DNA from 3 places in the Yokenella regensburgei genome. Region 3 is predicted to be linked to each of the others. Evidence: predicted binding sites of a transcription regulator. Region 3 holds the regulator's gene; each other region holds the start of a gene.
What was found. The regulator CRP, encoded in region 3, controls carbon source genes, mostly activating them, when cyclic AMP is high. The targets are predictions, from matches to a motif close to ATGTGANNNNNNTCACAT.
Positions count from the first base shown of each region.

Region 1: C7387_RS01985 (CidA/LrgA family protein) is a predicted target of CRP. The motif match lies at 3,407-3,424, and genes of this name have one in related genera.
Region 2: deoC (deoxyribose-phosphate aldolase) is a predicted target of CRP. The motif match lies at 4,449-4,466, and genes of this name have one in related genera.

Region 1 covers NZ_RBIZ01000003.1:398,634-409,222, reverse strand. Annotated here, with positions in the region: gene mdtQ (multidrug resistance outer membrane protein MdtQ) at 1-1,286, opposite strand, end outside; gene C7387_RS01995 (class I SAM-dependent methyltransferase) at 1,509-2,243, shown strand; gene dusC (tRNA dihydrouridine(16) synthase DusC) at 2,296-3,243, opposite strand; gene C7387_RS01985 (CidA/LrgA family protein) at 3,473-3,874, shown strand; gene C7387_RS01980 (CidB/LrgB family autolysis modulator) at 3,871-4,566, shown strand; gene cdd (cytidine deaminase) at 4,694-5,578, shown strand; gene sanA (outer membrane permeability protein SanA) at 5,701-6,414, shown strand; gene mglC (galactose/methyl galactoside ABC transporter permease MglC) at 6,462-7,472, opposite strand; gene mglA (galactose/methyl galactoside ABC transporter ATP-binding protein MglA) at 7,488-9,008, opposite strand; gene mglB (galactose/glucose ABC transporter substrate-binding protein MglB) at 9,111-10,109, opposite strand; gene galS (HTH-type transcriptional regulator GalS) at 10,397-10,589, opposite strand, start outside.
Region 2 covers NZ_RBIZ01000005.1:410,689-421,277, reverse strand. Annotated here, with positions in the region: gene lplA (lipoate--protein ligase) at 1-43, shown strand, start outside; gene deoD (purine-nucleoside phosphorylase) at 102-824, opposite strand; gene deoB (phosphopentomutase) at 881-2,104, opposite strand; gene deoA (thymidine phosphorylase) at 2,157-3,479, opposite strand; gene deoC (deoxyribose-phosphate aldolase) at 3,536-4,315, opposite strand; gene C7387_RS17050 (YjjI family glycine radical enzyme) at 4,578-6,128, shown strand; gene C7387_RS17045 (YjjW family glycine radical enzyme activase) at 6,100-6,963, shown strand; gene C7387_RS17040 (TatD family hydrolase) at 6,969-7,745, opposite strand; gene C7387_RS17035 (patatin-like phospholipase family protein) at 7,742-8,806, opposite strand; gene C7387_RS17030 (DUF1328 domain-containing protein) at 8,920-9,081, opposite strand; partial or broken gene C7387_RS17025 (BON domain-containing protein) at 9,213-9,587, opposite strand; gene prfC (peptide chain release factor 3) at 9,860-10,589, opposite strand, start outside.
Region 3 covers NZ_RBIZ01000006.1:11,941-22,529, reverse strand. Annotated here, with positions in the region: gene tsgA (MFS transporter TsgA) at 1-1,002, opposite strand, end outside; gene ppiA (peptidylprolyl isomerase A) at 1,306-1,878, shown strand; gene C7387_RS18195 (YhfG family protein) at 1,983-2,150, shown strand; gene C7387_RS18190 (putative adenosine monophosphate-protein transferase Fic) at 2,140-2,742, shown strand; gene pabA (aminodeoxychorismate synthase component 2) at 2,773-3,336, shown strand; gene argD (bifunctional acetylornithine/succinyldiaminopimelate transaminase) at 3,421-4,641, shown strand; gene C7387_RS18175 (YccS/YhfK family putative transporter) at 4,631-6,718, opposite strand; gene crp (cAMP-activated global transcriptional regulator CRP) at 6,773-7,405, opposite strand; gene C7387_RS18165 (OsmC family protein) at 7,709-8,113, shown strand; gene C7387_RS18160 (phosphoribulokinase) at 8,165-9,034, opposite strand; gene C7387_RS18155 (YheU family protein) at 9,070-9,288, opposite strand; gene C7387_RS18150 (hydrolase) at 9,285-10,307, opposite strand; gene C7387_RS18145 (ABC transporter ATP-binding protein) at 10,360-10,589, opposite strand, start outside.

The sequences.
Region 1 (10,589 bases), on a different contig from region 3:
CTGGCTTCTGCCAACGCCACAACCCGCGCAGAGTCTTGTTCAACCTTCATCTGCTGCTGGTTTTTGTTCGCGAGGGTTTCCACCTGGCTTGCGCTCTTCGCCACCTGGTTAACCGCATTCACCACCGCTTTATTGTAATTGGCAACCGACAGCCCCTGGGAAGCGCTGGCGATATCGAGGTTGGCATTCAGCCGACCGCTGTCGAAGATAGGCAGCGTTAAGCCTGCGGTAACGCCCATCTGCTGCGCCGAATTGCGGAACAGATCGCTCAGGTGCAGCGCATCCTGTTGTAAAAAGGCCATCAGGTTGATATCCGGATAGAATGCCGCCTTCGCCGCCTCCACTTCACTCATTGAAGCTTCGATATACCAGTGCGCTTCCTGCAGATCCGGACGGCGTGCCAGCAGCTCGTAGCCCAGTACCGCAGGCATACTGGTCTTCACGGCCGGGAGCGTCACCGGGCGTAGCTTAAGCGCAGAAGTCTGGCTGTTGGTTAGCGCCATCAGGCGCGCCTCGGTCTCCTTCATGTCGCCGCTCAGTTCGGCGATCTGCTGCTCGGTCTTGCTGACGTTGATGTCGTTTTCCACACCCTCTACGGAGCTGGTAATACCGTGCTGATAGAGTTCGGTATCCACCGTCACGATGCTGTTTTCTTCTTTTTTCACCTGCTCCAGCACCTGCGCCATTGCCGCCTGGGTCTGCCACTGCCAGTACAGGCGGCTGACGCTGCTCGCCAGCAGTTGACGGGTTTGCGCCATTTCCGCCATTTCTGCCCGCGCTTTACCAATTCGCGCCTGTACTTCGGCGCGGTTTTTGCCCCACAGGTCGAGATCCCAGCCCGCCGTCAGGCCGAACGTGCCGTTGGTGTACCATGGGCCGGTCGTCCCGGCCGCCGGGTCAGTTACCGCAAACGGCCCCATCAGCCCTTCAGCCGACATTTTTTGCCGTTCAATATTCGCGGAAAAATCGACTTCTGGACCCAGAGACGACTGCGCCATCCGCGCCTGAGCTTCAGCCAGCTTGATGCGCTGCTGCGCCACCTGCATATCCGGGGAGTGACGCAAAGCCTGGTCAATCAGGGCATCGAGCTGTGGATCGTGATACTCGCGCCACCATTCACTCTGCGGCCAGCCATTTTGTAATGCCGCAGGCAAGGCGGTATCAACGCGGGACGCTGGCGTCTGCTGTTTTGGCGCAGCACCGATATCATGGGATGGGGCACAACCTGACAGCAACAACAGCAAAGGCAAAATCGCAACGGATGGAACAACGCACGAACGTTTCATAAACGAATTCTGTATGTAAGTAGGAGAGCAAAGCGTAGAGGAAAACCATCAACGCAGCTTAAGTAACGCGTGGCATAAAATCTCTTGAAACAAGATAGTACACGCAGAAATACAATTCCAACCAGCTGATTTTCACCTCATTATTTAATCTGGCACCACGAATCATTGATGCAAACTGGATATACTCCACATGTCATTCACAACATGAATAAAGGAGATGAAATGACGCAAAATATCTACGACGATCCGCAGTTTTTTGCCGGATACGCCACTCTCGATCGTTCAGTCAAGGGGTTGGACGGTGCACCGGAATGGCCGGAACTGCAAAAAATGCTGCCACCTCTCAGTGGTGCCACCGTTATCGACCTTGGCTGCGGCTACGGGTGGTTCTGCCGCTTTGCCAGCGACGCAGGAGCAGCACAAGTGCTTGGGCTTGATGTTTCAGAGAAAATGCTGGAGCGCGCGCGCGAGACGACTTCGCAGGAGAACATTCACTATCAACGTGCCGATCTCGAAACGCTGAGTCTGGAGCCTGAGAGTCTCGATCTCGCCTACAGCTCGCTGGCGCTACATTATCTGCTGGATATCGATACGCTGTTCGCCACGCTCCACCAGGCGCTAAAACCTGGCGGTATGCTGGTGTTCTCGGCAGAACATCCCATCTACACCGCCACCCACAAACAGGGCTGGATACAGGGTAGCGACGGTGACAAGTGCTGGCCGGTGAATCATTATCAGCAGGAAGGTGAGCGCATCAGCAACTGGTTTGCCGAGGGGGTGAAGAAGCAGCACCGAAAACTTTCTACGTGGATAAACGCGTTGATTGCCGCCGGTTTTGAGATAAGTCATCTCAACGAGTGGGGACCCACTGCCGGGCAGATTGCCAGCAATCCGGCGCTTGATGAAGAGAAAGAACGTCCGATGATCTTTTTACTCAGCGCCCGTAAAGCGCGCTAATCGTGAGTTTTTTACATTCCAGATAATGGGGAGGCTACCTCCCCCCATCTTCTCAGGCCATACGTGCCGCATAGCCTTCAATGGCATCCGCGATCGCTGATGAATCCTGTAATGTACGAATACCGGTGAACAGATCCGCTGCCTCCACGTACTCTTTACGTAAGTAACCCAGCCACTGCTTGATTCGCGCCACGTGGTACAGGCCAGTATCGCCCTGCTTTTCCTTGCGGGAATAGGTTTGCAACAGCGCCACGACTTCAGGCCACGGCATCCGCAGCGCATTTTCCTTCACCACACGGCTCAGATTCGGCACGTTCAGCGCACCGCGCCCGATCATAATGGCATCGCAGCCGGTCACTGCCATACACTCCTGCGCGCTTTGCCAGTCCCAGATTTCGCCGTTGGCCACCACCGGTATCGACAGCCGCTTTCGAATTTCACCAATCGCCTGCCAGTTGATACGCTCGGCTTTGTAGCCGTCTTCTTTTGTACGGCCGTGAACGGTCAACTCTGTAGCACCGGCCTGCTGCACCGCATCGGCAATTTCAAACTGCCGCTGGCTGCTGTCCCAGCCCAGTCTTACTTTTACCGTGACCGGCAGGTGAGCGGGCACGGCCTCACGCATGGCTTTCGCCCCGCGATAGATAAGCTCCGGGTCTTTCAGGAGCGTCGCCCCGCCGCCGCTACCGTTCACCACCTTTGACGGGCAACCACAGTTGAGGTCAACGCCCCAGGAGCCCAGCTCAACGGCACGGGCGGCGTTTTCCGCCAGCCACTGCGGGTATTGCCCCAGCAGTTGTACCCTGACGAGCGTCCCCGAGGGGGTTCGGCTCTGGTTGTGAAGTTCCGGGCAAATGCGGTAGAACGACTTTTCCGGCAGCAGTTTATCCACCACCCGCAAAAATTCGGTGATGCAGAGGTCATAATCGTTTACCTCAGTCAGCAGCTCGCGCACCAGCGAATCGAGCACACCTTCCATCGGTGCCAGTAATACACGCATATCGTTACCCGGAGAAAAAGAGGCGCTATCTTAGCGTTATCGGCAGACGGTTTGAAGCCCGTTCTCTGCGCTGCCGACTACACTATCAGGCACAACTTTTTTTCGTGCGATGCGCAGAACCTGCAGTGCCAAAAAGGAATCATGAGTATGCTTATAAATCATGATGTGATCGGTAGCACATTTTTGGCATTAATTGTATGATGAATGCGTTCCATCAAAGGTAATCACCATGAGCAAAATATTGAATACTCTCTGGCAGTACCTGCGCGCATTCGTTCTGATTTACGCCTGCCTGTATGCCGGAATTTTTGTCGCTTCCCTGCTTCCTATCACCATTCCCGGCAGCATTATCGGGATGCTGATCCTGTTTGTGCTATTGGCCCTGCAGGTGCTTCCCGCCAAATGGGTCAACCCCGGCTGCTACATTCTCATCCGCTACATGGCGCTGCTGTTTGTGCCGATTGGCGTTGGAGTGATGCAGTATTTCGACCTGCTGCGCGCGCAGTTTGGCCCGGTGGTGGTTTCCTGCGCCGTGAGTACGCTGGTGGTATTAGTGGTGGTGAGCTGGAGTTCACATCTGGTTCATGGTGAACGCAAAGTGGTTGGGCAGAAAGGAGCCGAAGAAAAATGATGCACTATATCTGGTGGTCACTACCGCTGACGCTGCTGGTGTTTTTTGGTGCTCGCAGGCTCGCTGCCCGTTTTAAAATTCCATTGCTGAACCCGCTTCTGGTGGCGATGGTGGTGATCATTCCGCTGCTGATGGTGACCGGTACGCCGTACGATCACTATTTCGCCGGGAGCAAAATCTTAAACGATCTGCTGCAGCCTGCGGTGGTGGCGCTGGCCTTTCCGCTCTACGAGCAGTTGCACCAGATCCGCGCCCGCTGGAAATCGATCATCCTGATCTGCTTTATTGGTACCGTGGTCGCGATGGTCAGCGGTACGACAATTGCCCTGCTGATGGGAGCAACGCCGCAGATTGCCGCCTCGGTAATGCCGAAATCGGTTACCACGCCTATCGCCATGGCCGTTGGCGGCAGCATTGGCGGTATTCCGGCTATCAGCGCGGTTTGCGTCATTTTTGTTGGGATCCTTGGCGCGGTCTTTGGCCACACCCTGCTGAACCTGATGCGCATTAACACCAAAGCGGCTCGTGGTCTGGCAATGGGGACGGCGTCGCACGCGCTGGGTACCTCACGCTGTGCGGAACTGGACTACCAGGAAGGTGCGTTCAGTTCTCTGGCGCTGGTGATTTGCGGGATAATGACCTCGCTGCTGGCACCTTTTTTGTTCCCGCTGCTGCTGAAGTTAGTGGGCTAAAACGCGACACATCACACATTTTTGACTGCAAGTTACACGCGTTGCATAAGTAGTGGGATTTAGATCACATATACAGGTGTAAAGCACCCGTAGACTACGCTTCCATACATTGTTAAGAGGCAAAGCCATGCATTCACGTTTTCATTCTGCTTTTGCACAGCTTGCGGATAATTTGCAGTCAGCACTGGCCCCGATGCTTGCCGACGAGCATTTTTCGGCACAGTTCACTGCACATCAGGTCGCCACGCTGCGAGCCGCGACCGGGCTTGACGAAGACGGTCTGGCATTTGCGCTTCTGCCGGTAGCGGCGGCCTGCGCGCGTGCCGACCTGTCGCACTTCAATGTTGGCGCTATTGCCCGCGGTATTAGCGGCACCTGGTATCTTGGCGGCAACATGGAGTTCCTCGGCGCGACGATGCAACAAACCGTACACGCCGAACAGAGCGCCATCAGCCACGCCTGGCTCTGTGGCGAGAAGGCTCTTAAAGCCATTACCGTCAACTACACCCCCTGCGGCCACTGCCGTCAGTTTATGAATGAACTGAACAGCGGTCTTGAGCTGCGCATCAACCTGCCGGGCCGCGAGCCTGCCACGCTGAAAGACTATCTGCCGGACGCTTTTGGGCCGAAAGATCTGCAGATCAAAACTCTGCTGATGGATGCTCAGGACCACGGCTACCCGCTGGAAGGCGATGCGCTGGCACAGGCAGCGATTAAGGCCGCCAACCGCAGCCACACACCGTACAGCCAGTCTCCTTCAGGAGTCGCGCTGGAGTGCCGTGACGGTACTATCTTCAGCGGAAGCTACGCGGAAAACGCGGCGTTCAACCCGACGCTGCCACCGCTGCAGGGTGCCCTGAATCTGCTTAGCCTGAACGGTTATAACTACGCGGATATCCAGCGGGCGCTCCTCGCCGAACGCCCGGACGCTCCGCTTATCCAGTGGGATGCTACGGCGGCGACATTGCGCGCACTGGGCTGTCAGAATATTGACCGGGTGCTGCTCGGTTAAGGTTCTTGTGCGGGTTTCGGCCCGCACTGATGAAATTCCCCCCAATTAACCCGGCGTTTATTGCGCTATCCCGGCGAGTACAGTAGCCTGAGTGTCATCGTTTCCACCATCGAGCCAAGTCCATGTTAAAGCGCGTGTCATACAGCCTGTTAGTCCTTCTCGGTCTGCTGCTGTTGACCGTATTAGGACTCGACCGCTGGATGAGCTGGAAAACCGCGCCATACATCTATGACGAACTCCAGGATCTCCCCTACCGCCAGGTTGGCGTCGTCCTTGGTACCGCAAAATATTATCGCACCGGCGTTATCAATCAGTATTACCGCTACCGCATTCAGGGAGCGCTCAACGCCTATAACAGCGGTAAGGTAAACTACCTGTTGCTGAGCGGTGATAACGCGCTGCAGAGCTACAACGAACCGATGACCATGCGTAAAGATTTGATTGCCGCAGGCGTCGATCCGGCCGATATCGTGCTCGACTACGCTGGTTTCCGCACACTTGATTCAATAGTGCGTACGCGAAAAGTGTTCGATACCAATGACTTCATCATCATCACCCAGCGTTTTCACTGCGAGCGCGCGCTGTTTATTGCTCTGCACATGGGCATTCAGGCCCAGTGCTACGCGGTACCTTCACCAAAAGACATGTTAAGCGTGCGCCTGCGTGAGTTCGGTGCCCGCTTCGGTGCGCTGGCAGACCTCTATATCTTCAAACGTGAGCCCCGCTTCTTAGGCCCGCTGGTCCCAATTCCTGCCGAACATGAAGTGCCGGAAGATGCCCAGGGCTACCCTGCCGTCACCCCGGAACAGCTGCTGGAACTGCAGAAAAAGCAATAAAAAAGCCCGGAACGGCGGTTACTGTTCCGGGCTTTTGTACAGAGAAACTATTTCTTACGCGCGTACTTCAGTGAATCCAGCGCAACGGCGAAGATAATGATGGCGCCTTTGATGATGTACTGCCAGTACGGGTTAACCCCGATATAGGTCAGGCCGTAGTTGATGACGGTGAAGATAATCACACCGGTCACCACACCGAAAACGGTACCCACACCGCCGGAGAAGGACACACCGCCCACCACGCAGGCCGCGATAGCATCCAGCTCGTACATAAAGCCGAGGTTGTTGGTCGCAGAACCGATACGCCCCGCTTCCAGCAAACCACCGAAAGCATAGAACACGCCAGAGAGCGCATAGATCATCAGCAGGTTCAGCGCCACGTTGACGCCAGATACTTTCGCGGCTTCCGGGTTACCACCGATGGCGAAAATGTTCTTACCGAAGCGGGTTTTGTTCCACAGCACCCATACGAAGGCAATGGCAATTAGCGCATAGAAGGTGATATACGACAGTCGGAAACTACCGAGCGCGATAAACCCCTGCGCAAACGTCGAGAAGTGCGTATCAAAGCCGGAAATCGGCGAAGCCCCCACGAAGTCGTAATACAGCGAGTTGATACCGTATACGATAATCATCGTGCCGAGGGTGGTGATAAACGGCGTTACGTTCAGGTAGGCAATGATAATCCCGTTGACCAGACCAATTACCGCGCCGATAGCGCAGACGATAAGGATAACCAGCGGAATCGGCATGGTTGCCATTTCCGGGAACACCTTGTTGGCGTTATCAACTGACTGCAGAAGGGTTGCGGCGATAACGGCCGCAAGGCCCACCTGGCGACCGGCGGACAGGTCCGTCCCCTGGGTCACGATAAGCCCGGCAACGCCAAGAGCGATGATAATACGCACCGAGGACTGCGTCAGGATGTTACTCAGGTTAAGCAGACTTAAGAACGTGGGATCCTGGAATATAATAATGGCCAGCAAGACTAAAAGGACGACGTAAATACCGCCTTCTTTCAGATAAGTGAGAAAACTTTTTTTATCTAACGCACTCATGAGGAGCCCCTGATCTTAAAGGTGCAAAGACGCAAGACGGAGTATTTCGTTTTGCGTGGTGGTTTTCGTATCAACAATTCCGGCGACCAGCCCATTGCTCATCACCAGAATACGGTCGGTAATTCCCAGCAGCTCCGGCATTTCGGAAGAGATAATAATGATCCCTTTATTCTTTTTCGCCAGCTCAGCAATAAGTTGATAAATTTCAAATTTGGCACCAACGTCAATACCGCGCGTTGGTTCATCCAGCATTAAAATTTCTGGCTGAGTTAACAACCAGCGACCAATAACAACCTTCTGCTGGTTACCACCAGACAGCGAACCAATCTGGGTACGATGACCCGGTGTTTTAACGCGCATTGAGTCAATAACCCACTGGGTATCACTCTTCATCCGTGAGTTATCCAGCAGACCGACTTTATTTTTGTAGTTGCGAATATTAGAAATCAGCGAGTTAAAGCCGATATCCAGATAAGCGTAAATACCGGTTGAACGACGCTCTTCGGTCACCAGTGCAAAGCCGTGGTTAATCGCTTCGTTAGCGCTGTGGTTATTGATCTTTTTACCGTGCAGCGTAATGGTGCCGGAGGCTTTCTCACGAATACCGAACAGCGTCTCCACGATATCGGTGCGTTTGGCACCAACCAGACCGGCAATTCCGAGAATTTCCCCTTTGTGCAAATCAAAGGAAACATCACGGATAGAAGGCTGGCGCAAAGAGGTGAGTCCACGAACTTCGAGGATAACCTCCCCCGGTTTGTTCTGCTTGTCGGGGAATCGCTGGTTCAGGGAACGGCCAACCATCATGGCGATGATCTTATCCATGTCGAGGCCTTCCAGCGGCTGGGTGGCAATCCACTGGCCATCACGCAGGATAGTAATCTCATCGCACAGCTGGAAGATCTCTTCCATCTTATGCGAAATATAAACAATTCCACAGCCGCGCTCTTTCAGCTTGCGGATGATTTTAAACAGATGATTGACTTCTTTTTCCGTCAGAGAAGAAGTGGGTTCATCCATAATCACGATTTTGGCATCGTAGGAGAACGCTTTCGCGATTTCAATCATCTGCATCTGCGAAACGGATAATGTGCCCACGCGAGCGCGCGGATCAATATCAATATCCAGTTCGTCAAATATATCTTTGGTGTCGCGGTACATTTTGTCCTGATCGACAAACATACCTTTAGTAGGATAACGCCCGAGCCACATGTTATCCATGACCGAACGTTGTAATACCAGGTTAAGCTCCTGGTGAACCATCGAAATACCATTTTCCAGCGCTTCTTTTGCTGAATGGAAGTCGATCTCTTTACCCTGAAAAATAATACTACCGGAATCTTTTTGATAGATCCCAAACAGGCATTTTAATAACGTGGATTTTCCCGCACCGTTTTCCCCCATTAAGGCATGAATGGAATGCGGACGGACTTTTAAATTCACATTATCGAGCGCTTTTACGCCGGGAAACGACTTGTTGATATGACTCATTTCCAACAAGAATTCGCCTGACGATTTTTCGTTATTGCTGACCATAGTTAGCCCTGGCTGCGCGTGATACCCGTACCGGAAAACCGGCACGGGCGTGTTTCAACGAAATCGCATGGTGGGCGCAGAATCTGCGCCCGAACTATCGAATTACTTACCGATGAACTGAACGAGGTTATCCTGGTCCACACCAACATAAGGTACGCGAACGATTTTGTTCTCGATTTTCCAGTTGGTGCCAGCTGCCGGCTCTTTACCTGCGGCCAGGTTTTTCGCCAGATCCAGCGTTGCTTTCGCCTGGTTGTTAGCATCGTTCAGCACGGTACCGGCCATTGCGCCAGATTTCACCAGTGCCAGTGCTTCTGGCAGAGCATCAACGCCAAATACCGGTACGCTGGATTTGTTGTGCGCTTTCAGCGCTTCTACTGCACCCATTGCCATTGCATCGTTGTTGGCGATAACCACTTCGATTTTATTAGCGTTCGGGCCAGAGAGCCAGGCGTCCATCTTGTCTTTAGCCTGCGCGGTATCCCACATAGCGGTATCCAGCGCCAGCTGCTGAGTTTTGATGCCTTTGTCGTTCAGCTCTTTAATCACGTAGGTCGTACGTGCTTCAGCATCCGGGTGACCCGGCTCACCTTTCAGCAGCACAAACTGAATCTGACCATCTTTGTTCAGATCCCAGTTCGGGTTAGCTTTCCAGTGTTTGGCAATCAGGTCGCCCTGAATAATGCCAGACTCTTTGGAATCGGTACCGACGTAGAACGCTTTGTCGTAGCTATCCAGCGCTTTACGGGAAGGCTCTTTGTTGAAGAAGACCACCGGCACGTTCTGACCACGTGCTTTTTCAATCACGGTGCCCGCTGCAGCCGGGTCAACCAGGTTGATCGCCAGCGCTTTAACACCTTTTGCCAGCAGGACGTCAATCTGGTCGTTCTGCTTGGACTGGTCGTTCTGCGAGTCATTCATCAGCAGTTGAATGTCAGGAGATGCTTTAGCATCTTTCTCAATCGCCTTACGGACAACAGACATGAAGTTGTCGTCGTATTTGTAGATGGTCACGCCAATACGGGTGTCCGCAGCATGGGCCGCCGCGCCAAAAAACATGCTTGCCATCAGAACAGACAGGGTTAGGGCCTTCTTATTCATGGTATCTCCGGTTCTCGGTTCTTTTATGCAGGGTATAGACCAGGCGGGCGCAACGTTAATAGAGTGTTACAGACCGCCGAAGTTAATTTATCAAAAATGACTATCTTCCGTGTTCGGTAACGCTCCAGAGTGCGTTTTTTGATTGTTTTGTGCTGCATTGCCAGGCAAAAAGTGAGAAATCACAGTGACTAGCGCTTTCAGCTTTACAAACGCAGCCATCATAGCCAGCGCAATGTTAAGATACTGTGAATTTACTCACAGATTGAAAACGGTTACATCACCGCAGTTTACAAGTTAGTGATCGTCCCCACAGATTGCCGCTGTGCCACAGAATGGCGGCGCACCAGGGTCGGCATAAAGCAGTGTGTCGCTGACGCATCCAGTTTGCCTTCAGCACCCATCAGCGCGAGCTCTGTCGCCAGTTTTGCCATTGAAACAATCGGGTAACGCACGGTGGTCAGCTGCGGGTCCGTGTAACGA
Region 2 (10,589 bases), on a different contig from region 3:
GCTGCGGGAAGTTTCAGCGTGGATGGCGAGCGCGGTGCGGTAAGTGCGGTCTGATGCCCTTACCCCAACCCTCTCCCGCAGGGAGAGGGTTGGAAAACATATTACTCTTTATCGCCCAGCAGAACGGATTCCAGCGCGATTTTGATCATGTCATTGAAGGTGGTCTGACGCTCAGCGGCAGAAGTCTGCTCGTGAGTACGGATGTGGTCAGACACGGTGCAGATGGTCAGCGCTTTCGCACCGAACTCAGCCGCAACACCGTAGATACCGGCCGCTTCCATTTCCACGCCCAGGATGCCGTATTTTTCCATCACGTCAAACATCTCACCGCCGTCCGGTGCATAGAACAGATCGGCAGAGAAGAGGTTACCGACGCGAGCGTCAACGCCCAGCGCTTTGGCCGCGTCAACCGCATTACGCACCATATCGAAGTCAGCAATCGCTGCGAAATCGTGGTCTTTGAAACGCAGACGGTTTACTTTGGAATCGGTGCAGGCGCCCATGCCGATCACGACGTCACGCAGTTTAACGTCCATGCGAACCGCGCCGCAGGAACCCACGCGAATGATTTTCTTCACGCCGAAATCGGTGATCAGCTCTTTAGTGTAGATGGAGCAGGACGGGATACCCATGCCGTGGCCCATCACGGAAATCTTGCGGCCTTTATAGGTACCGGTGAAGCCCAGCATGCCGCGAACGTTGTTCACTTCACGCACGTCTTCGAGGAAAGTTTCTGCAATGTGCTTCGCACGCAGCGGGTCGCCCGGCATCAAAACAACGTCAGCGAAATCGCCCATTTCAGCATTAATGTGTGGGGTTGCCATCGTAATTTCCTTTATTTTTAATTAGATGAAGGGCGGGGTTCCTCCCGCCCAAATAATCACAGCATGTTTTTACCGTACGCCATTGGCGACGTACCGAAGTAAGTCGCCAGCGTCTGACCGATATCCGCGAAGGTTTCACGGTGGCCAAGCGAGCCCGCTTTCACTTTCGGACCGTACACCAGCACCGGAATGTGCTCACGAGTGTGGTCGGTACCGGTCCAGGTCGGGTCGCAGCCGTGGTCAGCGGTGAGGATCAGAATGTCATCTTCACCCACCAGCTTCATCAGCTCCGGCAGACGGCGGTCAAACAGCTCGAGACCGGCAGCATAGCCTGCAACGTCACGGCGATGGCCCCAGGAGGAGTCGAAGTCGACGAAGTTAGTGAAGACGATAGTCTTGTCACCGGCTTCTTTCATCTCTTTGATAGTGGCATCGAACAGCGCATCCAGACCGGTGGCTTTCACCTTTTTCGTGATACCGCAGTTCGCATAAATGTCAGCAATCTTACCGACCGAAACCACGTGACCGTCTTTTTCTTCAACCAGCTTCTGCAGCACGGTTGGCGCTGGCGGTTCAACGGCCAGATCGTGACGGTTACCGGTACGCTGGAAGTTACCCGCTTTATCACCAATAAACGGACGCGCGATGACACGGCCAATGTTGTAGCCGCCTTCGGTCAGCTCTTCACGGGCGATTTCACACAGCTCGTAGAGTTTGTCGAGGCCAAAGGTCTCTTCGTGGCAGGCAATCTGGAACACGGAGTCAGCAGAGGTGTAGAAAATCGGCTTGCCGGTTTTCATATGCTCTTCGCCGAGCTCATCCAGAATCACCGTACCGGAAGAGTGGCAGTTACCGAGGTAACCCGGCAGGTTGGCGCGTTTAACCAACTTGTCGAGCAGCTCCTGCGGGAAGCTGTTGTCATGATCGGAAAAATAGCCCCAGTCGAACAGAACCGGAACACCCGCGATTTCCCAGTGACCTGACGGGGTATCTTTACCGGAAGAGAGTTCATGCGCCCAGGCGTAAGCCCCGACCACTTCAGCGTTACCGTCCATACCGGCGGCAATTTTACCGGTAGACCCTTCGTGTGCCTTCACCAGGCCCAGACGGGTTAAATTTGGCAGGTTCAGCGGGCCTTTGCGACCGTGGTCAGCCTCACCTTTTGCACAAGCTTCTGCAATGTGGCCCATGGTATCGGAACCCACGTCACCAAAGCGATCCGCATCTTCTGTTGCACCGATGCCGAAGGAGTCCAGCACCATTATAAATGCACGTTTCATATGTTCTCCGTACCTTGTGCTTTTGTAAAAAAGCGATCAGATCAGTATACCGCTATTCGGTGATGCGACGATAGACCGTTGGTGTTTCTTTCGGTGCTTTTTCGTCAATGCTTACCGCCGCTTTCACCGCTTTCGCGGCTTCCTGCCAGCTGGTTTCATCTTTAGCATGAATGACCGCGAGTGGTCGTTGTCCATCTACGTGCTCGCCCAGGCGAGCCATTTCGGTAAAGCCAACGCTGTAGTCGATGGTGTCAGAAGCCTGACGACGACCGCCACCCATCGACACTACCGCCATGCCCAGCGCACGCGTATCCATCGTGGAAACGAAGCCTTCAGTATCAGCGTAGACGGCTTTGCTGAGCGTCGCCGTCGGCAGATAAAGGTCGTAGTTCTCAATGAAATCGGTCGGGCCTTTTTGCGCGGCTACCATACGGCCAAAGACCTCAGCGGCTTTGCCGTTGTCGAGTACCGCCTGCAGTTTCGCACGGGCTTCAGCATCGTCTTTAGCAAGCTTGCCTGAAATCAGCATCTCCACGCACAGCGCCATGGTCACGTCGAACAGACGTGGGTTGCGATAGTCGCCGGTGAGGAACTGCACCGCTTCACGGACTTCCACCGCGTTACCGGCGCTGGAAGCCAGCACCTGATTCATATCAGTCAGGAGCGCGGTAGTCCGCACGCCGGCGCCGTTGGCCACGCCAACGATAGCTTCGGCCAATGCTTCAGAGAGTTCATAGGTCGGCATAAACGCGCCGCTGCCCACTTTGACATCCATCACCAGCGCATCCAACCCTTCCGCCAGCTTTTTGGCGAGGATAGATGCGGTAATCAGCGGGATGGAATCGACCGTCGCGGTAATATCACGGGTGGCATAGAAACGCTTGTCTGCCGGAGCCAGAGAGCTGGTCTGGCCGATAATGGCCACACCAACATCTTTAATAATTTCGCGGAAGCGCTGATCGTTCGGGAAGATATCAAATCCCGGAATCGCTTCCAGTTTATCGAGCGTACCGCCGGTATGACCCAGGCCACGCCCGGAGATCATCGGAATATAGCCGCCGCATGCCGCCACCATCGGGCCAAGCATCAGCGAGGTCACATCCCCTACGCCGCCGGTGGAGTGTTTATCCACAATCGGGCCGTTCAGATTCAAACTTTTCCAGTCAAGGACGGTTCCTGAATCTCGCATCGCCATGGTCAACGAAACACGCTCAGGCATCGACATATCGTGGAAGAAAATGGTCATCGCCAGGGCGGCAATCTGCCCTTCCGAAATGGTATTGTCGCGAATGCCGTTGATAAAGAAACGGATCTCTTCATCACTTAAGGCGTGACCATCACGTTTTTTACGAATAATTTCTTGTGCGAGAAACACGGTAACCCCCGAGGACACAGGTTAAATGCGGCGGATGAACCGCCGCAGGAAAAGAATTAGTAGCTGCTTGCGCTCTTACCGTCGCCGTGACCCAGCGCCTTCAGCAGGCTTGCCAGCAGGCTGGATGCACCAAAGCGGTAGTGGCGGGAATCGGCCCAGTCAGCGCCAAACAGTTCGTCGGCGATAGCGAGGAATTGCTGCGCGTCTTCTGCAGTACGCACGCCGCCAGCCGGTTTGAAGCCAACGGTTTTCTGCACGCCCATATCACGGATAACCTCCATCATGATGCGCGCGCTTTCCGGCGTGGCGTTAACCGGAACTTTACCGGTAGAGGTCTTGATGAAGTCTGCGCCCGCTTTGATGGAAATAGCGGAAGCCTGACGAATCAGCGCCTCTTCTTTCAGTTCGCCGGTTTCGATGATCACTTTAAGCAGCACGTTTGCCGCCGCGCAGGCTTCTTTGCAGGCTTTCACCAGGTCATAACCCACCTGCTCATTGCCGGCGATCAGTGCGCGGTATGGGAATACCACGTCGACTTCGTCAGCGCCATAGGCGATGGCCGCGCGGGTTTCGGCCAGTGCGATGTCGATGTCGTCGTTACCGTGCGGGAAGTTGGTGACGGTCGCGATGCGGATGTCCGGAGTGCCCTGCTCGTTCAGAGTCTTACGTGCAATCGGAATAAAGCGCGGATAGATACAGACCGCTGCAGTGTTACCCACCGGCGTTTTTGCCTGATGGCACAGGGCGATAACTTTCGCGTCAGTGTCATCTTCATTCAGGGTAGTCAGGTCCATCAGTTTCAACGCACGCAGGCTGCTTGCAGTTAAATCAGTCATAACATTCTCCGACGGCATAATGCCGGTTTAAATTTCACCATGCGAGTCTGTGACTATTGTAACACTGACCCGCCTTCACACTTCGACACCCATCACAGTTAATGAAAACTGCATGCAATTTTGCATAACCATAATGAGACATTAATCAAATTTTCACGCTATATCGGGACAAAAACCGGCCACTCCGCGGGTCAGGATCAACATCGCGCCGTGCGACGTTTCTTACACTGCCCTCATCGCTTAGCGCCTGAGGAAAGAAAGAATGTCCACTACCGTTGATCCTTCGTTCTCACAACGTTGCCAGCAGATTGTGACCAGCGCACGTCTGTCGCCTGAACAAAAGCGTCACTTTCTGGCGCTGGAGGCTGAAAACGCACTGCCTTACCCGATGCTGCCAGCAGAGGCCCGCGCCGCGCTGGACGAGGGGATTATCTGCGATATGTTTGAAGGCCATGCGCCGTTCAAACCCCGCTACGTCCTGCCTGATTACGCGCGTTTTTTGGCTCAGGGTTCACAATGGCTGGAGCTTGCCGGGGCGGAGGATCTCGACGATGCACTATCGCTGCTGACTATCCTTTATCACCACGTACCGTCCGTAACCTCGTTACCCGTGTATCTGGGACATCTCGATAAGCTGTTGCAACCATATGTTAGAATTCTAACACAAGAAGAGATCGATATTCGAATAAAACGTTTCTGGCGCTACCTCGACAGAACCCTGCCAGATGCCTTTACGCACGTGAATATCGGGCCGGAGGATACCCCGGTCACCCGCGCCATCCTGCGGGCTGATGCAGAGCTAAAGCAGACGGCGCCGAACCTGACCTTTATCTACGACCCTGAAATCACACCGCACGATTTGCTCCTTCAGGTGGCTAAGAACATCTGTGAGTGTAGCAAACCGCACATTGCTAACGGCCCGGTAAATGATAAAATTTTCACAAAAAATCACTATGGTGTGGTGAGTTGTTACAACTCGCTGCCGCTGGCGGGCGGTGGTAGTACCCTGGTTCGTCTGAATCTGCAGCAGATTGCAGAGCGCAGTGAATCAATTGACGACTTCTTTACCCGGACGCTTCCGTACTACTGCCAGCAACAAATCGCAATTATTGATGCCCGCTGTGAATTCCTCTATCAGCAATCCAGGTTCTTTGAAAACAGCTTCCTCGTCAGCGAAGGGCTCATCGATCCGCAGCGCTTTGTGCCAATGTTTGGCATGTACGCGCTGGCTGAGGCCGTTAACCTGCTGTGCGAAAAAGCCGGTAACCATGCCCGCTATGGCAAGGATGAAGAGGCCAACGCGCTGGGTTACCGCATCAGCGAACAGCTGGCACGTTTTGTTGAATCCACTCCGGTGAAATACGGCTGGCAGCATCGCGCGCTGCTGCATGCGCAGTCAGGCATCAGTTCTGACGTGGGCACCACCCCGGGCGCACGTCTTCCTTACGGTGATGAACCCGATCCTATTACCCATCTGCGCACCGTCGCCCCACACCACGCGTTCTATCCGGCCGGGATCAGCGATATTCTGACCCTCGACGAAACGGTGAAACGCAACCCGCAGGCGGTGATGCAGCTCTGCCTGGGCGCTTTCGCCAGCGGCATGCGCGAGTTCAGCGCTAACGTCAGTGGCAACGATCTGGTGCGTGTGACCGGGTATATGGTGCGACTGTCGGATCTGGAGAAATACCGTGAAGAAGGATCGCGCAGCAACACCACCTGGCTTGGAGAAGAAGCCGCACGCAATACGCGGATCCTCGAGCGCCAACCACGAGTAATAAGCCATGAGCAGCAGATGCGCTTTAGTCAGTAAGGTTATCCCGTTCTCCTGTGTGGACGGGCCGGGCAGCCGCCTGGCGCTGTTCCTGCAGGGATGTAACCTGCGCTGTAAAAATTGCCACAACCCGTGGACGATGGGCCGCTGCAACGACTGCGGGGAGTGCGCCGTGCACTGCCCGCATGAAGCGCTGAGCTACCAGGCTGGCCGCGTTTACTGGCACGAAGGGGAGTGCCAGCAGTGTGATACCTGCCTGCACCTCTGCCCGCAGCAGGCGACACCGATGGCAAAAACGATGAGCGTGGAAGAGGTCATCAGCCAGATTGCCGCCGCCGCGCCCTTTATTGAAGGGGTAACCGTCAGCGGCGGTGAAGCAACAACCCAGCTGCCGTTCATCGAGGCGCTGTTTCGTCAACTGAAGCAGACGCCAGCCCTGCAGCACCTGACCTGCCTGATTGACAGCAACGGCGAACTGAACATCAGCGGCTGGGAGAGAGTCCGCCCGGTATGCGATGGGGTAATGGTTGATCTTAAAGCATGGGGAGGAGAGTTGCATCGCGAGCTGACCGGACGCGACAACGGCCGGATAAAAGAGAGCATCCGCTGGCTGGCCGAACACCGGATGCTGAGCGAGCTACGGCTGCTGCTGATCCCGCAGCACAGCGACTACCTTTCTGCCATCGAGCCGCTGAGCGCCTTTATTGCTGGCCTGGGCGACATACCGGTTCGCCTTAACGCCTTCCACGCCCACGGTGTCTACGGGGAGGCCGCACAGTGGCGCAGCGCCGGCCCTGACGATATCAACGCGCTTGCCGGGGCCCTTGAAGCCAGAGGCATTACTCGTCTCATCCACCCGGCGCTGTATCTGTAACGCGTTTAACGAAAGAAAAGTTGCTGCGTATTAACGAACAGGGCGTTGGCGATAACCTCTGGTGGCTCCGGGCGAAGCTCACAAAGCACCGTAAAGACATCGGCCACACGTTCAGGACGGTTGGGCTGCCCCTGATAGCCATTGAGCGGCATGTCCGGCGCATCGGTTTCCAGCAACAGACTGTCGAGCGGGAGCACGGCCATCACTTCACGCGTTTTACTTGCCCGCGGATAGGTTATGGTGCCCCCGATGCCAATCATATAACCCAACTGAATGAATCGCTCCGCCTGTTGCAGACTGCCGGCGAAACCGTGCACCACACCGGTACGCGGTAAATTATGCTTTTTCAGCTGCATCGCGAGCTTATCGTGGGTTCGTCTTGAATGCAGGATCACCGGCAAATCAAACTGTTTTGCCAGTCTGAGCTGGGCATCCAGCACCTGCTGCTGGCGGGAAAACTGTGGATCTTCCCGGTATAGATCGAGACCAATCTCGCCAACCGCCACCAGCTTCTCTGGCCGCGAAGCCAGCTGCGTTGCCAGCGCCTCAAGACAGGCTTCACTATGCTCTTCGATAAACATTGGGTGCAGGCCCAGCGCCGCATAGAGCGGAGGGAAATCAGCGGCGAGCCGCAGCACCCGGGAAAAGCGCGAGGAGCCGGTCGCCGGGACGATAATTTTCTCCACTCCGGCTGCTGCTGCCAACTGCAGACTCTGCACTTCTTTACCCGTAAAAGGGGGGAAATCAAAGTGGCAATGGGTATCAATAAAACGAAAACTCACGCCAGATCCTCTTTATCGAAACTGGCATCGTTCGCCTGTGGTGCATCCACCAGCGGAATATCGTGCACATCATTGGCTACCGGAGCGGGAGGGACGACGGGCACGACAACCCGCGAACGGTGTCGGCGCAGCGGCGGCCTGTCGGTGAGCAGTTTGCCCACCGTGGCAAGGAAGTAACGTCCGCACAGGCGTCCCGTTTTATAGTCAGCCAGTAACGCGGGCTGACGACTGCCCAGCGCCATACTCAGCAGCGGTTTTGGCGGGTAAATTTCGATAATACGCAGCTTGCCGGGCGGCTTTTCAATAAATTTCTGGATAGCGTGATAGGACGTCTCATGCTGATGCACCAGGTTCACCAACGGCTTCAGACTGCCCTCCCCAAGCCAGCGCTCCATACGCTTAAACCACTGCGGCGTATAGAAGGTCTGCGACGGTACGGTGCGGATAACCACAATCGTCTGCGCCCCATGTCGCGCGGCTTCCTGCACCGGAATGGCATCACTAACGCCGCCATCCAGATAGCTTACGCCGTCCAGCGTCGCCCCCGTTCGATAGAACCCAGGGATTGCACTGGAGGCCCGAATGACATCCAGCCAGTTATCATTGGTGGGAGAAAAATAGTTGGGCGAGTAGTCATCGCCACGGCAGGCACACATATAGAACGCCTTACCCAATGCGAACTGATCGAAGGCGTAGTCCATCGCCAGCGGCATTTTCTGCGAGGTTTCCTCAAGCAGCCAGTCAAGATCGATAAGGTTTCCTCCCCGCACGAAACGCATGGGGTCGAAAAACTGCCGCGAGGTGGTGTAGCGCGAAATCACTTTGCGGGCGTAGCCCTGCTGATTACACAGATAAGCGGAGAGGTTCTGCGCACCGGCAGAAGTACCGTAATAGAGGCTAAAGGGGTTGAACTGTGCACGCATAAATTCGTCCAGTACGCCCGCGGTGAAAATCCCACGTTGACCGCCGCCCTCACACACCAGCGCCATCGGCCCGGGCTGAAAAGGTTGAACGGTTAAAGGCGCAATGGTGCCAAGTGTCACAGGAATTCGCTGCCCCACTCTCTTATCCTTATTTTATCAGTGCTCAATTCACCATAACGCAGATTACACATTCATCAAACTAATAAAGCCAGTCACAAGGACTGGCTTTATGTTACAGCAAATGACGGTCGCTACGGACGCCGACGACCCATAAACAGACTGATCAGGAACAGGATGATACCAACGATAAAGACGATTTTCGCCGCGCCTGCGGCGGTACCGGCCAGACCACCAAAGCCCAATGCGGCGGCAATCAACGCAATAACCAGAAATATTATGCCCCAACGAAACATACGATTCTCCTTTACCATAGTTAATATCGACAGCAGTGATAATTGCTCAGGCTAGTCACCCACTATCGTCTTCTTGTGGTACATGCGCCCCAGGCGTAATGCCCGGGGAGCGCATTCTGAGAACAACGTTATTTAACCTTGAGCTCATTATTGACGCTTTTCACACCCTCAACCTTTTTGGTGAGTGCGACAGCGCTGTCAATCTGCGCCTGACTATCCACCATTCCGCTCAGCGTCACGACCTTGTCGTCCGTTTTCACGGAAATATCATTACTTTTAATGGTGTCGCTATCGACCAGCGCCGCTTTCACTTTGGCAGTGATGGAACTGTCATCCATGAAATTACCGACCTTGTTCATCGAGCTATCGATTTTGTTTCCGGTGCTATCGGCTGTGGTTTCCACTTTATCCGTCATCGATTCTGCCATGGCCGAACCGCTGACCATCACGGCACCAAACATAACGGTAAGCAGGGTTTTCGATATCGTCTGTTTTTTCATTTTCATCACTCCATTCCTGGGCTCGCCGCACGCAGAAAATACGTGGCAGAGCAAAGCGTTAACGTCTCCGTTCAGTTTCAGCGGGCGATGAAAAAATTTGATGGTTTAAGACGCTACTAAAGGCCTATTACCCAGGGGATTAAACCAACAAATCTGTCATCACCATGTTAAATATAGACAACAATGATGTAACGCGTGTGGGTTTAAGAACAATCTGCACGAGGTGGGGTGGAGAGCAAAAAGACAGAGCACGGCAGTTGCCGTGCTCTGGTAGAGGATTAGTGTTCGCGAGTCTTACGGAATTTCACTTCCGGATAGCGTTCCTGCGTCAGGTTGAGGTTCACCATCGTCGGGGCGATATACGTCAGGTTGTCACCGCCATCGAGCGCCAGCTGGATCTCGTTCTTACGCTTGAACTCTTCAAATTTCTTAACGTCATTCGACTCAACCCAGCGCGCGGTTGCTACGTTCACCGATTCGTAAATCGCCTCTACGTTATATTCGCTCTTGAGTCGTGCCACGACTACGTCAAACTGCAGGACCCCAACCGCACCCACGATAAGATCGTTGTTGGCAATCGGACGGAACACCTGCACCGCGCCCTCTTCTGAGAGCTGCACCAGTCCTTTCAGCAGCTGTTTTTGCTTCAACGGATCTTTCAGGCGAATACGGCGGAACAGTTCCGGGGCAAAGTTCGGAATACCGGTGAACTTCATCATCTCGCCCTGGGTGAAGGTATCCCCAATCTGGATGGTGCCGTGGTTGTGCAGACCGATGATATCGCCCGGGTAGGCTTCTTCCACATGGGAACGGTCGCCCGCCATAAAGGTCAGCGCGTCAGAAATGACCACGTCTTTACCAATACGCACCTGACGCAGCTTCATGCCCTTTTCATATTTCCCGGACACTACGCGCATGAACGCCACGCGGTCGCGGTGTTTCGGGTCCATATTGGCCTGAATTTTAAACACGAAACCGGTGAATTTCTCATCCTGCGCTTCTACCAGA
Region 3 (10,589 bases):
CAGGACGAAATTCACCAGCTTCGGTGAAGCGACTTTGGTCTGCAGTGAGCCGAGCGTGATAATCGAGGTGTAGATAGCGCTTGAGAAGAAGCCTAAGGTCAGAATGAACCATGGCATATGGTCTGGTGAACCGTTGATGAAGAAGTACATCAGCACGGTTGCCAGGCCCGCCAGCACGGTCAGAATACGCTGCAGATCGAAGAAGCGCAGAATGAAGCTGAACGCCCACATGCCAAACATATAAGACATCCAGAAGTCGCTCACCAGCTTACCGGCATCGTTCAGGCTCATGCCAAGCCCCTTGGCATATTCCGGTACCCAGGAGATGAAACCCAGCTGACCGAGGATGTAGCACAGCGCGGCAACGGACAGGAACAGCACGCCGATCCCCCACTTCTCTTTCACGACCGGCTCATCGCTGGTCTGTGCTTTTTTACCCAGAACCGGGAATTCACAGCCGAAAGTCAGCAGGAAAATAGCGACGTAAACCAGGCCGATGCAGGCGTATACCCAGTACCATTCGATATGGCGCGCCAGCAGTACGGCGGCGACAATCGGGAAAATCATCCCGGCCATGCTGAAGAAGGAGTCGGTAAACAGCAAACGTGCACCGCGCTGACGTCCTTCGTACATGTGGGTGATGAGGAAGGTACCGATGGACATCGTGATACCGCTAACCAGGCCCAGCACGAACATGGCCACGGAGAACAACGCCAGGCTGTGGCTGAACATCAAACCGGCGACTGCCAGCACCATCAACACGAAGCCAAAACGCAGCTGGGTTCTCAGAGGCACAATTTCCATCAGCCAGGCGTTCAGGAAAATGGAAATCAGGATCCCGGCGTTCAGGAAGGTGAAGGTGTTGCTCATGCTGGAAACCGGCAGATGGAAGTAGTCTGCAATGTTTCCCATCACCATCCCGGTGACGATCACCAGCGCACCGGTGAGTGCGTAGGAGAAAAAGCTGATCCATGTCAGTTTGATACGGTTGCTGTTAGTCATTGACTGGCCTGTGAATAGAAATGAAAGCGCAAATACGCTCTAATATTGAGCGTATTGACAGCGCGTCTTGGCGGGCAGATTTTATTCTCTCACGTGATGTATTCATACGATTTATGTGAAACAGATCTCATTTTGCAAACGCTTTCGTGATCACAATCACGTTTTTTAGCCTGATAAAACCGGGCTGCGACTGGTTACATCTGTTTCAAATTCGTAAAATTAAGTAAACCTCTGGCCTGTGTCTGGAAGCCTCTTTAGAATCAAGGCACTCGTTCTTTTTACTGCACCCGTTAAGGAATTCTCATGCTCAAATCAACACTGGCGGCGGTCGCTGTCGTCTTCGCATTCTCAGCTGTTTCTCCTGCGGCTCTGGCAGCAAAGGGCGACCCGCATGTACTGCTGACGACCTCCGCGGGGAACATTGAGCTGGAACTGAACAGCCAGAAGGCGCCGATTTCGGTGAAAAACTTCCTGGATTACGTGAATAATGGTTTTTATAACAACACCACTTTCCATCGTGTGATCCCGGGTTTCATGATTCAGGGCGGCGGCTTTAACGAGCAGATGCAGCAGAAGCAGCCAAACCCACCGATTAAAAACGAAGCGGATAATGGACTGCGTAACACCCGTGGCACCATCGCGATGGCGCGTACTGCAGATCAGGACAGCGCAACCAGCCAGTTCTTCATCAACGTTGCTGACAATGCCTTCCTCGACCACGGCCAGCGTGACTTTGGCTACGCGGTATTTGGTAAAGTGGTGAAAGGCATGGACGTGGCGGATAAAATCTCTCAGGTGCAGAGCCATAACGTCGGTCCTTACCAGAATGTCCCGACAAAACCTGTCGTTATCCTGTCTGCGAAGGTCCTGCCGTAATCACTCCTTGCGCGGGTTACCTCCCGCGCTTCTGTGGCCTTTCTGCGTAACCGTCAATTGCTGCTTATACTTGTGGCAAATGCGGGACTCTCAGGGAGGCCATCATGCAAAAACTCACCGATAAGCAAAAATCGCACCTCTGGGTGCAGAGCCGTAACGCGAATTTTCAGGCCAGCCGTCGTCTGGAGGGCGTTGATGTGCCGCTGGTCGTTCTTGAAAATGCGCAGGTGGTAGCGCGTCTTGAGGAACTCAGGAGGCACTATGAGCGATAAATACGGTGATGATCGCGATCCCTACCTGTACCCTGGCCTGAATGTCATGCGCAACCGACTGGGTATTCACCAGACGCAGCGCCTGGAGCAGGCGGCGTATGAGCTGACCTCACTGCGCGCGGCGACTTTAGCGCTGGGCCCGCCCGCTCGTGGTTTGCCGCACCTCTGCGCCATTCACCATCATCTTTACCAGGATGTTTTTGACTGGGCTGGCGCATTTCGCCAGGTGGATATTTACCAGGGGGACACCCGCTTCTGCCACTTTGCTTATATCGAGAAAGAGGGCAATGCGCTGATGAAGCATCTTGAGGAGGAAGCGTATCTCGCCGGGCTGGGGCGTAGTGATTTTATTTCTCGCCTGAGTCACTACTATTGTGAAATCAATGTGCTGCATCCTTTCCGGATCGGTAATGGCATTGCGCAGCGGATCTTCTTCGAGCAGCTGGCGCTGCATGCCGGGTATCTGCTCGACTGGCGAGGGATCGAGCCTGACGTCTGGGCGCAGGCGAACCAGAGCGGCGCGATGGGAGATTTGCGCGCACTTAGCGCCATCTTCAGCAAAGTAGTAAGCGAAGCGCGGGAATCTGAGTAGAATAGAGCGGATTTTTGTTCTGGAGCCGCCATGATTCTGCTGATTGATAACTACGATTCGTTCACCTGGAACCTGTACCAGTACTTTTGCGAGCTGGGGGCCGAGGTGGTGGTGAAGCGAAACGATGAAATAACTCTGGCAGAGATTGACCGCCTGGCGCCGGAAAAAATCGTTATCTCTCCGGGGCCCTGTACCCCGGATGAGTCCGGAATTTCTCTCGACGTCATTCGTCATTATGCCGGAAAACTCCCCATTCTTGGCGTGTGCCTTGGACACCAGGCGCTGGCTCAGGTCTTTGGTGCAACCATCGTGCGGGCGGCAAAGGTCATGCACGGCAAAACGTCACCCGTTACTCACACCGGGCAGGGGGTGTTCCGGGGTCTGAACAACCCGTTGACCGTGACCCGCTATCACTCACTGGTGATCGATCCCGCCACGCTGCCTGCCTGTTTTGACGTCACGGCGCAAAGTGACACCGGTGAAATCATGGGTATTCGACACCGCGAATGGGCACTGGAAGGGGTTCAGTTCCATCCGGAAAGTATCCTCAGCGAGCAGGGGCATCAGCTTCTGGCGAATTTCCTGCATGGCTGAATAGTGGTTGCCATTAACTGATTTTTTATGCATATTTCGTGATTATATTCTCATAATCACTGCTGCATAGAAGGTGGTCAAGACATGGCAACGGAACAACCTGCAATTACCCGCGCGACGTTTGATGATGTGATAGTGCCAATTTATTCACCCGCGGAATTTATCCCGGTGAAAGGGAAAGGCAGTCGCGTGTGGGATCAGCAGGGCAACGAGTATGTTGATTTTGCGGGCGGCATCGCTGTGACCGCGCTGGGTCATTGTCATCCGGCGCTGGTGGCGGCGCTGCATGCTCAGGGGGAAATGCTCTGGCATACCAGCAACGTCTTCACTAATGAACCAGCGTTACGCCTGGGACGTAAGCTTATTGACGCCACTTTCGCTGAACGCGTGGTGTTCATGAACTCGGGAACGGAAGCCAACGAAACCGCCTTCAAGCTGGCGCGCTATTACGCTGCCACACGCCACAGCCCTTACAAAAGCAAAATCATTGCCTTCCATAACGCGTTCCATGGTCGTTCGCTGTTTACGGTGTCCGTTGGCGGACAACCAAAATACTCCGACGGCTTTGGCCCGAAGCCGGCCGATATTATCCATGTGCCGTTTAACGATCTTCATGCTGTCGCGGCGGTGATGGATGATCACACCTGCGCGGTGGTGGTAGAGCCAATTCAGGGCGAAGGCGGTCTGACGGCGGCTACGCCGGAGTTTTTACAGGGGCTGCGTGAGCTTTGCGATAAACATCAGGCGCTGTTGGTGTTTGATGAAGTGCAGTGCGGCATGGGGCGCACCGGCTCGCTGTTTGCCTATCAGCATTACGGCGTGACGCCGGATATTTTAACCAGCGCCAAAGCGTTAGGCGGCGGATTCCCGGTGAGCGCGATGCTGACTACCGAAGACATTGCCAGCGCCTTCCACGTGGGGAGCCACGGTTCAACCTATGGCGGGAATCCGCTAGCCTGCGCGGTTGCGGAAGCCGCATTCGATGTTATCAACACCCCGGAGGTGCTCAACGGGGTGAAGGCGAAGCGAGAACTATTTGTGCAGCAATTGCAGCAAATCGATGCCCGCTTTGATGTATTCAGCGACATTCGCGGCATGGGGCTGCTGATTGGCGCGCAGCTGAAACCGCAGTACAAAGGCCGCGCCCGTGATTTCCTGCACGCTGCGGCGCGTGCGGGGGTGATGGTGCTCAACGCCGGGCCGGACGTGATGCGCTTTGCCCCATCGTTGGTGGTGGAAGAGGCGGATATCACCGAAGGGATGGCGCGCTTCGCTGAAGCGGTGAAGGCTATCGTTAACGGCTAGCTTTACTCAGTCGTCGGGTCAGCCAGATACCGTGATGCGGTCGCTGGCGCCAGGCCACTGACGAAATGGTGTACATGGCGCTAAGATGCCCCAGTACGCGCTGAAATTGCTGTTCCATGGTGCTCGACGGCTCGTGGGACAGCATATCCTGTGATTCCATGATATTCGTCTCCCCGCTGCTTCCTGGCTCATCATATTCCAGTCGCTGTTGACAACGCTGCAGTGCAATTTCACAGGATTGCAGATAACGTTCGGTCAGCTCTGGCGTCAGGCAGTTATGCTCGCGGGCAAGCGTCGTCATGGCATTGATGTGCTCGACGATAAACTGGCTATGGGTTACCCACAGTTTCATATCTTCCAGATATTGAGTGTTAAAACCGGGCTCGTGCATGGCCTGATTGAGCGAGTTGAACAGCGCATTGTGCGCCTGATTGACCCGCATTCGCTGGTAGGCGAGCGCCGGTGCCTGCGGATCGTCGCTCAGGATCAAGCGAATGGCTTCCTGATCGGCCTCCAGCGCATCCTGGGCGTTTTTACGTAGCAGGCCGGTCTGCCACTGTGGCCACAGCCACACCATGCCGCCGAAGGCTATCAGACAGCCAATGATGGTATCGATGAAGCGAGCGACAATAAACTGCTCACCGTTCAGGGTCAGAAGCTGGATGGTGTATACCGCGGTCACCGTAAAGCCCACCGTCGCCCAACCGTAGTTCTTACGAATAATCAGATAGCTGACCAGCGTGATGATGAGCATCGCACTTAGCGTATAGCCTTCCGGGACGTGGAAGTGCAGGGTACTTCCCACAATCACCAGTCCGGCGAGGGTACCGATTGCACGGTGGACGATCCTCACCCGCGTCGCGCCATAACCGTTCTGGGTGACCAGCAGGATGGTCATCAGGATCCAGTACGGTTTTGGCAGGTGCAGGGCGGCACCCATCAGGCTCGCGATGCTCAGCATCACGCTGATACGTGCGGCGCTGCGCAGCGCCGACGACTTCAGCGACAGATAGCTTCTCAGTGCCGGAATAACCGGCAGGCGACGCTCTTTGTCAGCCATCAGATTACGAGGGTAGAGCGGGCGCTGGGTGCGAAGAACGCGCGCGATACGGCTGAAATGCCAGGCGCAGAACTGGCCTACCGGATTGTCCGGATGCTGGCGTGCGATTTTCTCCAGCGCGCCAAGCTGCTTATCCATCGTGAAGCGGTGCGGGTAGCGGTGATAAAGAATATCGTCAGCAAGCTCGCGCAGCCGCGCTGCAATGGTCTGGGCATTCCAGCGGATAACCGCTTCGGCGTGGCTGCGCTCCACCAGTTTCTGCACCTCTTCCGGCTGATGCAGGCTGACGGAGATATGCTCTTGTAAATCGAGCCCCATCTGGAATACCCGCAGCAGCCGTTTGTAATCGCGATTTTTGTTGGCTGCCAGCATGTGCAATTGCTGGTAACACTGGCTTATCAGATCGACCGCTTTTTGCTGGCGGTTGAGCAGCGGCGGCAGCGCGGTGGTCGGGTCGGTGTGCTGGGTAAGCAGGCTGTACTTCGCTTCACAGTAGTCGGCAAGCTGGCGATACAGCAGGCTCAGGGATTCACGCAGCGGCTGCTCTTTCCACATCCAGAACCAGAACCAGTTAAAGAGCCCGTACCACAGAGTACCCAGCGCATACAGCAGCAGCGGCTGCCAGACCGGCATATTTCCAGCCAGGCTTAGGGTGAAGATGGAGGCAATCAGCGACGCGGGCAGCAGGCGGGCGTGCAGGGCGCTAATCTCAGCCGTCACGCCAAGTATCATCGTCAAGCCGGTCAGGATGAGCGGCAGGGGGATGTCTTTTGCCAGCAGGAGCTGGACTATCAGGCTGCAAACGGCAAACAGCGTGCCGCCGACGACCAGGCGTTTAAAAAAGCGTTTATGCGGCGTGTCGAGGCCGGCAATGTTGCAGCAGGCAGGAACGAGGGAGAACAGCAGACCCTGCTGGAGATGGCCGAGAATCAGACCCACAGCCACAGGAAGACACAACACCAGCGTTTGCCGCAGTGCGTAGTTAACTTCCGGGTGATAGATAAGCCTGCGCCACATGGGTGATAAAACAAAAACGGCGCGCGAGGTAGGTTGCGCGCCGTCTGGCATGATTTAGCGGGTACCGTAAACCACGATGGTTTTACCGTGTGCGGAGATCAGATTCTGATCTTCCAGCATTTTCAGAATACGACCCACGGTTTCACGGGAGCAGCCCACGATCTGACCGATTTCCTGACGAGTGATTTTGATCTGCATCCCGTCCGGGTGAGTCATGGCGTCCGGCTGTTTCGCCAGGTTCAGCAGCGTCTGCGCGATGCGGCCCGTTACGTCCAGGAAGGCGAGGTTGCCCACTTTCTCAGACGTTACCTGCAGACGGCGAGCCATCTGAGAAGAGAGACGCATCAGGATGTCCGGGTTTACCTGGATCAGCTGACGGAATTTTTTGTATGAAATTTCAGCGACTTCACAAGCCGTTTTAGCACGCACCCAGGCGCTACGTTCCTGGCCTTCTTCAAACAGGCCTAATTCACCGATGAAATCGCCCTGGTTGAGGTAAGAGAGGATCATCTCTTTACCTTCTTCATCCTTGATGAGTACAGCCACGGAGCCTTTCACGATGTAATACAACGTTTCTGCTTTTTCACCCTGGTGAATAAGCGTGCTCTTCGACGGGTACTTATGAATGTGGCAATGAGACAAGAACCATTCGAGAGTCGGGTCTGTTTGCGGTTTGCCAAGCACCATGCGCGATTATCCTCTGTTATAAGCTGTCTCCAGCGGCATTAGTCTTTCTGCCCCTGGGTTGCAATCGAATTCTTCCCGCTACCTGGGAAGTGGGCTGACGGTATATTCAGCAGCCTTATGTGATGTCCTCTGCAGACATGTCATTTATCAATGTAACACTGTTGCATCCCGAATGTTTTAGCATAGCTTTCGCCGCATGTCTCCTGGTGTCTCGCTTCAGCATGATGCACGTCGCCTTCCATTGCGAGAAATGTTATGTGCGCGTAATCTGTGAAGAAAATTGCAACTCAGGAGTTAAAAAATATGCAAGCGCGTGTGAAATGGGTTGAAGGGTTAACCTTCCTTGGTGAGTCGGCTTCGGGTCATCAGATTTTGATGGATGGCAACTCTGGAGATAAAGCACCAAGCCCGATGGAAATGGTGCTGATGGCGGCGGGCGGATGCAGCGCCATCGACGTGGTCTCTATTCTGCAAAAAGGCCGCCAGGCCGTGACGGATTGTGAAGTGAAGCTGACTTCTGAGCGCCGTGATGAGGCTCCGCGCCTGTTCACCCACATCAATCTGCACTTCATCGTGACCGGTAAAGATCTGAAAGATGCAACCGTCTCTCGCGCGGTGGATCTGTCTGCTGAGAAGTATTGCTCGGTGGCATTGATGCTGGAAAAAGCCGTCAACATCACGCATTCCTATGAGGTTGTTGAAGGCTGATGTTAATACGGGTGGTCACTCACCCCCTTCCCGGCGGAAGAGGGGTGAGGTTTATCCGATTTTTTTCCCTTCCATGATTCGCTGTACCAACGGCGCCATGATCAGCTCCATCGCCAGCCCCATTTTCCCGCCCGGTACCACCAGAGTATTCATATGTGAAATGAACGAGCCCTGCAGCATAGCCAACAGCCATGGGTAGTCGATTCCCGCCAGATTACGGAAATGAATGACCACGAAGCTCTCATCAAGCGAAGGAATCCCTTTTGCGGCAAACGGGTTCGAGGTATCGACGGTCGGGACGCGCTGGAAGTTAATGTGGGTGCGGGAAAACTGCGGAGTAATGAAGTTGATGTAGTCCTCCATTGAGCGCACCACGGAATCCATCACTGCCTCACGCGAATGACCGCGCTCGCCGGTGTCGCGCACCAGCTTTTGGATCCACTCAAGGTTGACGATGGGCACCACGCCGACCAGCAGATCGACATGACGGGCGACATCCTGATCCTTTGTCACTACGCCGCCGTGCAGGCCTTCATAGAACAAGACGTCGGTAGGTTCGGGCAACGGCTGCCACGGCGTGAAGGTGCCTGGCACCTGGTCCCAGGGGACCGCTTCATCATAGGTATGCAGGTATTTACGCGACTGGCCTTTACCGCTCAGGCCGTACTCGTGGAAGGTTTGTTCGAGCAGGCTAAAGTCATTGGCTTCCGGGCCAAAATAGCTGATGTGCTTTCCCAGGTCGCGCGCCTTACGGATAGCCATATCCATTTCCGGCCGCGTGTAGCGATGAAAGCTGTCGCCCTCAACCTCCGCGGCGCGGAGCTTGAGCTGGGAGAAAATCTTACGAAATGCGAGGCTGGTGGTTGTGGTTCCGGCACCGCTGGAGCCCGTGACTGCAATAACCGGGTGTTTGGCCGACATAGCGAACAGCTCCCTGAGTCAATGGTGATGGAGGGTCAGCCGTTAAACTGCTTGCGCGACATAATATTGACGGTCTCGTGCAGTTCGGACCACACCAGCACGGCCTCACCGCTTTGCAGCTGTTGTTTAACGTCGGCGACCTTATCTTTTAATGAACGTTCATGTTCACCATAGTCGGTGCCTTCGCGCAAGACAAAACTTTCGATCAGGTTTTCGAGCGCTTCCGGGCTCAGGTCCTGCCAGGGGATCATCATGCTTGTGCCCTCAGCCAGCGGGTTAACCAGTCGGGAATGCGCTTTTCGAGCCACATTTCCGGTTTACGCAGGGTGCCACCCACAAAGCCGACGTGGCCGCCGTGCTCCGTCAGTTGATACTCAACGTTTGGCGGCAGCTGTTCCTGAGGAGGAATGGAGTGGTGATCCATAAACGGATCGTCCTTCGCATGGATGATAAGCGTAGGAATTTTGATTTCACTCAGGACCGGCATAGCGCTGCACTGACGGTAGTAGTCGATAGCATCCGCGAAACCGTGGATTTTCGAGGTGATAAGATCATCGAATTCACGGATACGACGCACGCTTTTCAACTGCCGCAGGTTAATCGGCAGGGTTCCAGGGTAGGCCTTGAGCTTGCGGGCGGCGTTACCCTTGAGCAGGTTTAGCAGATAACGCTGATAAACCCGGGAAAAACCCTTATCCATATGATAGCTACAGGCTTCCAGCATGAAGGGGGCGGACACAATAACTGCGGCGTTCAGCGGCACGTCGGCGCCTTCTTTCGCCAGCAGACAGCCGAGCATATTCCCGCCGAGCGAATACCCTACCGCTGCCGTAGGTGCGTTGCCAAACTGGCGTTGCAGCCAGTTGAGGAACCAGGTGCCGTCTTCGGTTTCCCCGGAGTGGTAAATACGTTCGTTACGATTAGGCTCACCGCTACAGCCGCGAAAATGCATCACTACGCCGAGCCAGCCGCGCTGCTGCGCCGCGTGGATCAGGCCGTGGGCATAGGGGCTGTAAAGGCTGCCTTCTAACCCGTGAAAGACCACCAGGCGCGGTTTATGGCGCGCCTGTTCGGGATCTTCACTCCAGGCAAGATCGACAAAATCACCGTCGGGTAGCTCAAGACGCTGCCAGTGCGGAGTGAACTGCAGCTTGCGGCGAATTAGCCGCGGCAGCATGGTCTGCAGGTGGCAGTTCTTAACGCCTCGCATCGGTACGAAGGAGGCATCATCTTCCGGTGGTAATTCGAAATCTACGGGGGTTATCTGAGTCATTGCGCTCTACTATACCGCCCGGCCGGTTTCATGTTTATGAATTCGAGCCACATTACCCCTCCTGCAGCATCTGTTCGAGTTGCTCCTGCGCCTCAAGCCACGCCATTTCGCACTCTTCAAGCCCGGATTTCGCGCTGGCCTGCTGTTGCAGGCAGGCGGTCAGCTCTGCTTTGCGCGCCTGATCGTACAGGCCGCTATCGCCAAGCGTTTCTTCCGCCTGTGCCAGCTCGGCATTAAGTTTCTCCATCTCTTTTTCGAGACGAGTAATCTCTTTGCGCAGCG